Regions from separate parts of the Psychrobacillus sp. INOP01 genome, predicted to be linked through region 3. Evidence: riboswitches for the same ligand, from Rfam matches in the RefSeq annotation. Region 3 holds a riboswitch; each other region holds the start of a gene.
The links. A riboswitch is a leader RNA that binds a small molecule or an ion and turns the genes downstream of it on or off. The one in region 3 is predicted to bind cobalamin.

Region 1 (3,217 bases), 800 kb from region 3:
ACTCGTTCGTGGATTCGACCAACTGATAAATATTTGGGGAGCAGACCACCATGGCTACATCCCGCGCATGAAAGCGGCGATTGAAGCACTTGGATACGAACGTGAAAAGCTAGAAGTATCAATTATTCAAATGGTTCAATTATATAAAGACGGCGAAAAAATGAAAATGAGTAAACGTACAGGGAAAGCTGTAACAATGCGTGAGCTTGTGGAAGAAGTAGGGCTAGATGCAGTACGCTATTTCTTCGGTATGCGTTCAGGTGACTCACATATGGACTTCGATCTAGATTTAGCTGTTTCTCAATCAAATGAAAACCCAGTGTTCTATGCACAATATGCACATGCACGTATTTGTTCGATTTTACGATCAGCAGAAACACAAGGAATGAAAGTATCGACGGATTCACTTGAATTATTGCAAAGTGAAAAAGAATTAGATTTACTGAAAAAAATTGGTGACTTCCCACAAATAGTTGCAGATGCTGCAAAACTTCGTGCACCTCACCGTATTGCAATTTACATCCAAGAATTAGCTACGACATTCCATAGCTTCTATAACGCAGACAAGGTATTAAATGCCGATAATCTTCCACAAACAGAAGCACGTCTGGCGCTTGTAACAGCAGCACGCCAAACAATCGCAAATGCATTACGCCTGCTTGGTGTCTCTGCTCCAGAACAAATGTAAAAATACTTCTTTTAACGCTTCGACTTCGGTCGAAGTGTTTTTTTGTCGTTTGGAGATGTATAACTCACGGTAGATGTTCATCAAAAGGCATTATTAGCGATAATGAGAGCAACAGGTTCGGTATTATGGGCTACACTATTCATAATTTCTAGTATTATTCTTGTTCAAGTTCCAGTAGCGTATATGTTGTCTCATTTTACAGATATGGGTATCAAAGGTATACGGCTTGCATATCCGATTGTGTTTATAGTCAATCTAATCGCGCAATATTTGTATTATCGTTTTAATAGGAAACGAAAATTATTAATGACAATATTAGAATAATCTTTCAGAAAATTTGCTAGTCGACAGGTGAATGATTTCATGTATAATGAAATCGATGCATCAATAATAATTTTTAACATAAAGGTGCTTGCTAATAAACTAGCAAGTTAAAAGGGAAGCTGGTTCAAATCCAGCACGGTCCCGCCACTGTATATGATAGGGTTCTATCATGAGTCAGAAAACCTGCCTTTATGAGTCTACACATTAATACCTACGAGGATAGGTTTCGTGTAAGTCGGCTTGGCAATTGGTAACCTCGCAGATTTATACCTATTCTATCTCTTGTTCATTGGACGAGAGTTTTTTTATTTTTGAGAATAATGGGGGAAAAGCACATGAAGAAATTATGGCAATTATGGATGACATCCGCGCTTGCAGTATTATTGCTAGTAGGATGCGGACAAAAAGAAGAAATACCTATCGCAGATAACGGCAACGCACAAGAGGAAGTAGTTGTAGATGAAACAACTTTCCCATTAACAATGACCGATGCAGTTGGTAATGAAATTACATTGGAAGAAGCGCCAAAAACGATCGTTTCTATGCAACCAAGTAATACGGAAATCTTATTTGCACTTGGTTTAAATGATGAAATCGTTGGTGTTAATGATTACGATAATTATCCAGAAGAAGCACTTGAAAAAGAGAAAATCGGTGGTATGGAATTCAATGTAGAGAAAATCGTATCAATGAACCCGGATATCGTATTTGCGCATGAGTCTGCCCTAGGTATGGGTGAAGCTGGATTACAACAAATTCGCGATGCAGGCGTGAAAGTTTTCGTAGTGAAAAATGCAACGGACTTCAATGAAACATATACAACAATTGAGCAAGTTGGTCGTGCTACTGGCAAATTTGAAGAAGCACAAAAAATTGTAGAAGACATGAAAGCAAAAGTAGAAGAAGTAAAAGAGAAAGTGGCAAAAGTTGAAACAAAGAAAACAGTATTCGTAGAAACTTCAGATGTTCCAGAAATTTATACACCTGGTAAAGGGACATTCATGCAAGAAATTTTAGATATGGTGAATGCTGAAAATATTGCTGCCGATCAAGAAGGCTGGTTTATAATGGAGCCAGAAGAAATTGTTAACCGTAATCCGGACGTAATTATAGTGATGTATAGCTATGTCGAAGGAATTGTGGATAGTGTGAAAGCTCGTGATGGTTTTGATTCTATTACGGCTGTGAAAAACAATGAAGTTATACAAGTAGATGAAAACCTAACAAGTCGTACAGGTCCGCGTCTTGCAGAGGGGTTAGAAGAAGTAGCAAAAGCAATTTATCCAGAGGCTTTTAGTGAGTAAAGCCTTGATCGGCTACATCTTGTCCATAGTTGCACTATTAGTAGCAATTTGGCTTGGTGTATCGGTCGGATCCGTAAAGGTACCGATCAGCACATTATGGGATACGGGAGCAGATGCAATCGCGACCAATATCGTTTGGAAAATTCGCATGCCACGTGTTGTGCTTGCAGGGCTAGTTGGTGCATCACTAGCCATTGCAGGTGCTGCATTTCAAGGGTTATTAAAAAATCCGCTTGCCGATCCTTATACGTTAGGAGTGTCGTCCGGTGCCTCAGTAGGTGCCGTGGCTACGCTCTTTTTCGGTATTTCGGTGCCATTTTTAGGGATATTCACGTTACCAGTTTTCAGTATGATTGGTGCTCTAGTTACAATGTTACTCGTTATTACTTTTGCAAAGCTAGTCGACCGTGCGATGAAAATGGAAACAATAATTTTGACTGGTATTATTTTTAGTTCTTTTTTAGGTTCTGTAATTTCGTTGATGATAGCACTGACAGGGGAAGAATTGAGACAAATCATTGGATGGCTACTCGGAAGTGTATCGATGAGGGGCTGGAGCTTCGTGCAAATGGCTTTACCGTTTGTAATTATTGGTACCTTTTTATTGTGGTTAAATAGAAGAGAGTTAAATGCGATGCTATTTGGAGAAGAGCGAGCAAAGCATTTAGGGGTCAATGTGAAACAACGGAAAATGATGATTTTAATCGGCGGTTCCATGCTGACGGGAACGGCGGTCGCTGTATCTGGAACGATTGGATTTGTAGGACTAGTCGTTCCACATATGACGAGGCTGCTATTTGGCTCAGATAACCGACATGTGTTGCCGCTAAGCTTTATAAATGGTGCAGCTTTATTAATCATTTGTGATTTAGTATCTCGAACGATTATTTCGCCAACGGAG
Region 2 (3,217 bases), 1.3 Mb from region 3:
AAATTGCTTTAGGTGATTGAATGTCAAGCTGTTCTTTAGTAATTTCCAATGATGCATTTTGTGCATTTGCTTTAAATGTACCTGTATTAGTTAGCTTTCCCGCTTGGCTAACTCGGTAATTATATTCCCCATTATTCACCAATTTGAAAGGATATGTTTTTGTGCCATTTGGATTTATTGTCGCTTCACCTTCAGGCAGTATCTCTTCAAATGTAATGAAGTGTTTGATTTTTTTTCCAATAAATAATTCTGCATCTTGAGGAACTGTAAAAGTCATATTCCCTGAAAATGGGATTGCCGTACTTACAGCTTGAGCAGATGCTGCAATTGTTATAGTTATGCTATTGCTTAATGCAACGTATTGAGTGTGCTTAGCATCTGGTTCAAACTGATAGAAGAACGTTTTTCCTGTAAGAGCTAATACAGGAATCTGTCCTTGTGCAGTTACGTCACCTAGCTTCAATGACGTATCGCTTGATATATCTTGTCCAACTTTTACAGTGTAATCATTATCAACAACCCAGCCGGTATTACTAGCTTTAAAATTAAGCTGACGGAATTTGAATTCTTGGTTCGGCTCAGTTGTAACTGTTAACTTACCACCACCAACGCTTTTATTATTGCTATCAAAGCCTTCGTAGCGATAATTACCTATTGGTATAGTAGCTGTATAAACGTTATACGTACCTTCGGCACCAGCTCCTATGTTTATTTCTTGTTCGTTCGCATCGTAAAGATTTAATTTAACTGTTTTAGGTGCGACAGTGAACTTTACTTCGTTAGTAACAACAGCTTGTAAACCAACATTTTTCGCTTGATTAAATAACGCTGTTGCCTGATTTAGTGCTAATACTTTCGCATCAATGTCTTCTTGAATCGCATTTTCATCTGCGATTAGTTGTTGAGCAGATATGATTACATTTGTATACGCATCTTGTTCAGCTTGAGTTACCCAATAATCAGTGGGGGCTATATCTTTTCCATCGACACTTACTTTTACAGAAGCTTTAGTTGATTCAGCTTGTTGAATGTCAGCTTGTAATACTGTTTTTTCAGCTTTAACAACTTCTTCATCGTCTCCATTTAAAGCAGTATATAGTTGAGTTAGTGCAGTATCTACATCTGATTGACTGCTCTCCATATTAGTGAGCTGTAAGTATGCGGCATCATAAGCAGACTTTACATTTGTATTTGCTAAAATTTCGTTTTTATTTGGAGCACTATTAATCTCTGCTATTTTTGCTGTTAATACATCTTTATTTGCTGGATTAATATAATTATTTCCACCAAAACCTCCGCCTAAATCTGCTCCATAGCCCCAAACAGTAAACTGCCATCTAATGACATCGCCATCTTCAGGGAACCAATCTGAGGCACCACGAGAGATAAAATCATTTTTAACAGCTACCATCCAACCTGACATATCTGTATAGTCAAATTGACCTAACCAGTTAGATTCTGTTCGCTCATTAATTGGGCCAGATTTATCAAGAATGTATTGTGGAACTTTCACTTCTCTAGGACTTGGATCATAAATAGCTGCTAAATAAAAGCTGCTATCTACAGATCCCATATTTTCATAGTTTCCATCCCCTAATAGATTAACTAAAACTTGAGCTACGTTATCACCTTCATAAAAAGGTACTCTAACAGGTTCATTTATATAGCCTTGTCCAAGGGTGAACTTCTCAACGGAAACCGTCACATAGCCTTTTGGTTCAGAACTATGTATCGTCGCACTATCATTAGTAGTGTTCGAAGATAGTTCGTTCTCCGTTAGCTGGGATATATCAGCTTCCTCGTCATTAGATTGATTATTAATAATAGAGCTAGTTTCTAACTCACTATTTTCAGATAGCTGTGTCTCAGCTAGAGCAGCAGGTGAAAATAGCGAAAATGATAGGATAAAGACAATCGCTATATTCAACCATTTCTTATAAAAGTCCATTTCTTTTTCTTTCCTCCTCAAATTGTTATAAGTGAATATACTTGCAATTAACTCGAAAAGAAAAAAAGATGCTTCTCCAATTAAAGGAGAGCATCTAAGGAAAATAGAATAAGACTCAAAAATACAATTGCCTGTCCATCTATTTGCCGTAAATTCTCCTAGCTTCCGAAGAGAGTTAATACGATGGAATAGAGGTAGGTCTCCTGGCTCGTGTATCCTATTCAGAACCTTCCCATCTACTGGAGGCATTTTTCCTCGTTTGACAGTGGTATTTTCTGTAGTCATCTACACTTACAGTTGCGGAAACAGCTTCGGCTTTGCACCGAATTCCCTATTAAGCTCTTAAAAGAGCACCTTTATTCTGCAATTGTTATTCACTTAAGTTAAGTTTAGCATAAATTTTTTGTTTTCAAAATAGTTCGATAAGAAAAGAATAATTCTGTGGTTATCGCCCCGTCAAAAAAGCTATTAAATACAAAATCTTCCTGGAGGTTACTACTAATAAAAGAGAAATGGATATTTTTGCATCAAATACGTTAGTTGGAGTAAACTAATTGTTGGTTTCAAAACACTATTCCAGATGCATGGCGCAATTGGAAATGAGGAGAGAGGTAAAGAGTTCCTGAATAATGTTGAAAAAGGGAAGAGGAAAGTATACGAGTAAGTGATTATCTTGGAATATGATGGTGAAGTTATAAGCTCAATAACAGACACACGGTTTGTTGAGCATTCCAGCTTCCTGTTTATTGCTCAATTCCATCAACTAGGCTTAAATTTATACTTATCTATTCCAGTACATACGCCGCCAATAATTTTTACTAGCCCCAATAACCTGCTTTTTAATGCTTTATTCTGCATTGTTTAAAAAAGGAAAAAGCCCCCAAAACCTTGATAAACAAGGGTTTCGAAGGCTTTTAATATCACTCTTTGTAGAGCAATAAAATTAACGAGAGTAGAACTCAACGATTAAAGCTTCATTGATTTCAGCAGATAGTTCTCCGCGTTCTGGATTACGAACGAAAGTACCTACTTTGTTGTCTGCGTCAAAAGATAAGTATTCTGGTACGAAGTTATTAACTTCCATAGATTCGTTTACAACGTCAAGGTTTTGAGATTTTTCACGAAGAGAAATTTCTTGACCTGCTTTTAGACGGAATGAAGGAATATCAACGCGTTTACCATCAACCATAACGTGACCGTGGTTTACTAATTGACGTGCTCCACGACGTGTGCGAGCAAGACCTAAACGGTATACAACATTATCAAGGC
Region 3 (3,217 bases):
TCCATATATGTTTCTAATAGGGCTTCATCGCGCTCCGCAATAAATTCAATTAGTTCTTCATCGAAAGTATTAGTAATATCGCATACATCCTCCGATAAGGTGGCACGTATTTCAGCAAGAATGCTTGTTGGATCAGTACCTTCATAATCGGTTTTATTGATAAAGAAAAAGGTCGGTACTTTGTGTTTTCGTAGTAATTGCCAAACAGTTTCTGTATGTCCTTCTATCCCATCTACCGCGCTGATAATAATGATGGCATAGTCCATCACTTGAATTGCCCGTTCCATTTCTGGAGAAAAGTCGACATGCCCAGGAGTATCGATAATATAATACGTAGAATTATTGTAGGAAAAGATTCCTTGATCGGCAAAGATAGTAATTCCTCTATTTTTCTCTATAGTATGACTATCAAGAAACGAGTCTTGGTGGTCAACTCGTCCTCTTTCTAATTGTATTTGTATGGTATAGCAGCTGCTCCGAAAAAGTAGTTTTTCCAGCATCTACATGTGCAAGAATTCCAATGGTTTTGTGCATGTTCTCACCTCTGAACTTAATTATAGCAAATTACGGTGAAACCACCTGCATCAGTGCTATACTAGGTAGACTAAAACAACGAAGAAAGAGGGTACAAAACATGCAATATTCAAAATCTAAAATGGAAGAGCTAGTGAAATATAGCCCGGAGTTAAGCAAGCGTTTAAAAGAGGTTATGAAGGAGCATGATTTAGAGAAAAGCTTTGCTTTAAAGGCTTTATATCATTCAGAAGTAAAAGACGGCGGTAAATATCAAAGAGATTATCAAGATCTATAAAAAAAGCGAACCGATGCAATATAAAATCGGTTCGCTTTTTTGGTCCAAGGTACTTTAAAGAAAGAATAATGCTAGTGATTTCCATTTCGGGAAAAGGAACAAAGGCTAAGAGCGCCACCTCGTGTGGCAATGTCTTCGTGACCAACCTATCTAAAGAATCAATATAGTAACAAGTCCGTCCAAAGCCTACTGAAAACGCTAGAAAAAGGTTTTAAATTTAAAGGACCGGGCATTTGCCCAGTTTTTCTTATTTAATCCTCTGTAACTCCTGAAATCTCGCTTTTAATTTGTTTAAATGCTTTTTGTAAATTAAGTGTATACATAGTTTTATCCTGTTCACGCATATCTGTGATATTAGCAATTTCTCTTTCGAAGGCTTCCAACATCAAATCAAGTGAAGTGGATGAGCTTCCTATATAGTTTGTCATTAATACATATTTAAATTTCTCTAAATAATCTTCTTTTGTGCCAATTGTCATTTCAAAGTTCCTTTCCTCAACAAAAAAAGCATCCTCTTTTTTCAAAGAAGATGCTAGTTATTAGTATAATTAGTTGTTGTCGAAACGTTTGAAACGTAATAAAATGCACACTGAAAAAGAGTCAATTTCTCCAGTGTTTTCATTGCGTTTTTTCGTACGACAGCAATTTCAAGCATTTGCTTGTTCATAGCTGCACTTAACACCTCCTATCCGCGTAGGGTTTTGGTGTGTACTTGAAATAGGCAGGTCTCCTGGCTCATGATCATCGCGTTTCTATCCTTCCCATAATAACTTACAGTGGATGTAGTAGAATTGCTCCCATTTACAGTTGCGGGACAGCGTCGGTTTTTCACCGACTTCCCTTTTAAGTTCATTCGCTTTCGCAAAAGAACACCTAAATCTACACATTATTCAATTGTTCTTTTACTATAACATATCTGAAATAGAAGAATATATTTTTGTAAATAACCGCAAATTTGGATAAGAACTTAGTAAATTCCCTCACTATAATTAATTCGAGGGGGCAAGAAAATGAATTTAATAAGAACAAGAAATCCATATCAAGTTTACATCTACACATGCTTTTTATCACAACTATTTTTTACTTTTATTTTTACTGTGAATTTGTTGTATCACGTAAAGGTTGTAATGCTGGATCCATTTCAGCTTGTTTTAGTGGGAACAGTTTTGGAGCTATCTGTATTTCTTTTTGAAATTCCTACCGGAGTAGTTTCCGATTTAAAAAGTCGAAAGTTGTCTATAATAATTGGTTACTTTCTAATAGGAATTGGTTTTTTAATGGAGGGGCTATTCCCTTATTTTGCAACTGTACTATTGGCCCAGGTCGCATGGGGAATTGGGTATACGTTTACAAGTGGTTCTCAGCAAGCATGGATTGCAGATGAAATAGGAGAAGAGCGTGCTTCATTAGCATTTATAAGAGGGGCAAAGGCCGGTAGTCTTGGGCAAGTCATAGCCATACCTTTAAGTATTGTAACGGGTTATTTTATGATTAGTTTACCAATCATTATTGGTGGACTATGTATGATTGGGTTAGCGGTATATTTAATCATCTTTATGAAAGAAGAGAACTTCAAACCCCTGAATAAGATAGAAAGAATGTCGACTTGGGAAAACATGAAAGGTAATATGAGCAAAATTATTTTTTATTCTAAAGCTAGCTTCATTATGAGAATGCTATTTTTAATTGCTTTATTTGTAGGGGTTTATAGTGAAGGTTTTGATCGATTGTGGATGTCTCATTTTTTTGAAGTATCAAATATAGCGGCTTTGCCTGAAGAGAGGTTAGTTGTGATTACAGGAGCTATTCAATTCATTATTGTACTTGTTTCTTTTGTAGCGCTCCATTTAATGAATCGAAGTTCTATACATCAGAATCTTAGACATATTTATATAGCTCTATTTATAGGAAGTTTATTTATAATCCTGTCATTGCTTGGCTTTGCTTTTTCCTCATTTGTGATTGGATTGTTAGCCTTTTATATAGTTATTCAAGTGACAAGAAAAGTTATGTATCCACTGGAGGACATATGGTTAAACAAAATCATACTTGAATCCTCTACACGTGCAACATTCTTCTCAGTAAAAGGCCAAGTAGATGCCATAGGTCAAATTGGAGGGGGTCCAATGATTGGATATATAGCAACGGGTTTTACAATAAAAACAGCCATCGTTGTAAGTGCAGTTTTATTAACTCCAGTTCTTTACTTATATAAAACTATTTTGAAAAGTACTAGAGTTTGAATAGTTTAAGTTTAAATACATTCATCTTTATTGATAGATAAAAGAAAATGATTTCGCTTATATCGACTATTAAAAAGCATCGGTTCTAGGACTGATGCTTTATACTTTTGCATATATCTATTGTCACTTAGAATTTCTTTACTAACCATTGTTTTAAGTTCTC
Region 4 (3,217 bases), 330 kb from region 3:
ATCACGTTATCGAGCATTCGAACTTGAATTTTTATGAGCTTTTCTAATACATCTGCCGGAACTGCTCGTCCTAGATTAATAGAAGATAAATTACATACGACAAAGTCCCCTGGCTTACGACGAGTGACAATGATATCATCCTCAATTTGAATCGACTCGAATGTTGTTGCACTTTGGTTTTGGAAAATTTCTGTACAAAGATTACTACTATAAATCATCCCAGCATGTTTGTTCGGGTTGCTACGATTGACCTCATCGCGGTAAAACATAAATGGCACACCAGTCTCTAGCTGAGACCGCATAATTCGCTTCATCAAGTCGATAGCAGGAACTGTTTCTCGAGACAAACGATGATCACTGACGCATTCCTCATATTTTTGGCGGAACGAACCATCTCCACGTTTTTCATCATAGAAATCTTCTAACGAATAGCCTTTTAGCTGGCGAACTTCATGCGGGTCAAATAAATGCCATTCCTCTCTAGCATCTACTTTCTCCATAAATAAATCTGGCAAGCACACACCAGTAAAAATGTCGTGCGCACGGAGACGATCATCCCCATTATTTAAACGTAGATCTAAAAATGTAAAGATATCTTTATGCCACACATCTAGGTAAACAGCTACCGCTCCTTGACGTTGCCCAAGCTGATCCACACTTACTGCCGTATTATTAAGCTGTTTTATCCAAGGGAGTACACCACTAGAGGCTCCTACAAAGCCTCTAATAGAAGACCCACGGCTACGCACTTTACCCATATAAACACCGATACCACCACCAAATTTTGAAAGAGTTGCTACGTCGGTATTGCTATCGTATATTCCTTGAAGACTATCATCTACCGTGTCTATAAAACAGCTAGAAAGTTGCCCATGTGGCTTACCTGCATTAGAAAGTGTTGGTGTTGCTACTGTCATATATAGGTTGCTCATTGCCCAGTATGCTTCTTTTATTTTCTCTATTCGATTTTCTTGCTCATCCTTCATAAGCGTCATCGCAATAACCAGCCATCGTTCCTGTGGCAGTTCCACAATAGACTTATCAAAGTCCTTCGCTACATAGCGATCCAATAGCGTTTTCAGTCCAATATATGTAAACAAGTAGTCTCTCTCTGGTACAAGGATCTCAGCTAATTGCTCTAGTTCCTGTAGGGAATATACTTGTTTAAGACGTTTATCGTAAATACCTTTTTCACTTAAGTGCTGTACATTTTTTGCAAATTTTGTGTACACTGCATCCGCAGTTGTGTTTCTTCTCTCAGCTACTTGCTCGTAAACCTCGGCTAGATGGACTCGTGCAGCTACAAAGGTCCAGTACGTTTCTTGTTCATCTAGAAAGCTTAAGGCTTCTAATGACATTGACTTAGACCAAGCGGCTATTGTACCTTCTGGGTGCTTTTGCATCCATCTTTCATGTGTTTTTATAAGAGGAGCAATTTTTTCTTCCCCAAATTCTTTTGTTAGATTATGTAGTACTTCTTGTTTAGTTGTGTTTGAGCTGATTATCATTTGAATTCCTCCTATATTTTTATCGAGTACAGTTATGTGGCGCTTGTCCTCGGTTATGTGGTGCTTGGATTGTTTTATGTGGTACTTACCGCTCTTTATGTGGTACACACATTTAAACTACAATACAAAAAGCGATGTCACAGCCATCTTCGGCTGAGCCATCGCTCAAAATTAAAAGTGTAGGATACAACAAGACATATCGATCATTAGAGATAGAGGCCTTCGCTCCCACCTCTCAACCCCCGAAGAAAGTGTTGCTTACCGATGAAGAGGCAGGTCTACTGGCTCGTGTTTCACTCTTCTGCTGGCCTTCCCACGATTGCTCGCAGTGGCTATTCAACAGTCGTCCACACTTACAGTTGCGGGGACAGCTTCGGCTTTTACCGAATTCCCTTTTAAACCATAAAGGTACCTTTTTATCGTTAACATACTATATATTGTGTTTAGTTCATTTATATAATCTAACATATTGTGTTTAAGTGAGCAATAGATAATATAATTCTAAATATGAAAACCTCAAGAAAAACCCGTCCCCTGCTATTTCCAAGTGACTAAAATAATATTATCTACTTTATTATCGCAGCCTTCCAGAAGGTAATCAGTTCTTTCTGTGGTTTCAACGACCTCAACTGAAGTACAAGATGTATTACTTATGCTTCCTACTCCAAATTTATCTCTTCTTGTGTCTGTTGTATATTTTATAACTCCACCATCATATTCAAGATCCTTCAGCATTGGATCACCTTCTGTGGTATAACTAACTACTCTAATACTATCCTTTTGGTTTTTTTCAACATTATTTAGAAACTCTTCGAATCTCTCTTTATTTTCAATTTCTCCATGCATATCTACAACATCCTCAGATGAAGGTGTGTAGTCGGGAACATTATTTTGTTCCCCAATTGTATTAGCTGAGTTTTCTTCATTTTGACACCCTGCAAATATAAGAGCAATAAATAAAATACAGAGTGAAATTACCTTTTTCATAGATGTATTCCCCTTTTTGTAATTAGACGTTCCTCTTCAAGGGGTGTTACATATTTATTATCCTAGCCCAAAGCGAGATAATAGTGTTTTACACTCTATTAATAACACATTTACTAAATGAGCTTGGAGACAGTGACCTTATAGTAACATGTTGGCGAACAGCGGACAATTCAACATTTTATATTCCAAAACAACACCTACATATTCAAATATAAGAAAAACCGGGCAAAAAGACTCCCGGTCCTCTAAGAAAAAAAAAAACTAGATATGCCGATGCCGTTGATTTCCGCTTCGGGCGGACGCTTTCCGTGGGCACGGCTTCAGCCGCTTCCTTTGCTCCTGCGCAAGGCTCGTCGCAAAAAAGATTTTCGCTACGCTCCGTCCAGGGTCTTCAGCTCGCGCTGTTCCCACTGGAGTCGCCGCCCTGCGCTCCAATCAACAAAATTCACTTGAAGAAACGGATAATTGAATACAATATCACTTAAATATTCATGTATCATTTGGAAATAAGTAAAGATAAGGATGATTTTATTCCTACATTAACTTTGGGTAATCTTATCATCTAAGCAATATGTTATGCTAAATCTTCCAATGAAGTACTACACTCTATATTGATTGTAGTGCAAGGTGATTACTCCAGCGGGGTGAGGGAGACAGATGAACCATTACATCGACGCGCAAGCGAAGGTGATGGTTCATCGCTCCCCCGCGGAAAGCGTCCA

Region 1: another riboswitch for cobalamin. It lies ahead of KD050_RS14285 (ABC transporter substrate-binding protein); the one in region 3 lies ahead of KD050_RS10430 (hypothetical protein).
Region 2: another riboswitch for cobalamin. It lies ahead of KD050_RS03535 (S-layer homology domain-containing protein); the one in region 3 lies ahead of KD050_RS10430 (hypothetical protein).
Region 4: another riboswitch for cobalamin. It lies ahead of KD050_RS12060 (ribonucleoside-diphosphate reductase subunit alpha); the one in region 3 lies ahead of KD050_RS10430 (hypothetical protein).

The regions. Positions count from the first base shown of each region.
Region 1 covers NZ_CP073315.1:2,847,225-2,850,441, forward strand. The annotation lists gene argS (arginine--tRNA ligase) at 1-688, shown strand, start outside; gene KD050_RS14280 (hypothetical protein) at 791-1,012, shown strand; cobalamin riboswitch at 1,078-1,218, shown strand; gene KD050_RS14285 (ABC transporter substrate-binding protein) at 1,348-2,316, shown strand; gene KD050_RS14290 (FecCD family ABC transporter permease) at 2,321-3,217, shown strand, end outside.
Region 2 covers NZ_CP073315.1:698,781-701,997, reverse strand. The annotation lists gene KD050_RS03535 (S-layer homology domain-containing protein) at 1-1,948, opposite strand, end outside; cobalamin riboswitch at 2,124-2,321, opposite strand; gene rpsD (30S ribosomal protein S4) at 2,892-3,217, opposite strand, start outside.
Region 3 covers NZ_CP073315.1:2,048,080-2,051,296, reverse strand. The annotation lists partial or broken gene KD050_RS10440 (GTP-binding protein) at 1-534, opposite strand, end outside; gene KD050_RS10435 (hypothetical protein) at 635-811, shown strand; gene KD050_RS10430 (hypothetical protein) at 1,063-1,290, opposite strand; cobalamin riboswitch at 1,514-1,703, opposite strand; gene KD050_RS10425 (MFS transporter) at 1,822-3,054, shown strand; gene KD050_RS10420 (alpha/beta hydrolase) at 3,182-3,217, opposite strand, start outside.
Region 4 covers NZ_CP073315.1:2,374,094-2,377,310, reverse strand. The annotation lists gene KD050_RS12060 (ribonucleoside-diphosphate reductase subunit alpha) at 1-1,508, opposite strand, end outside; cobalamin riboswitch at 1,762-1,939, opposite strand; gene KD050_RS12055 (DUF4362 domain-containing protein) at 2,046-2,495, opposite strand.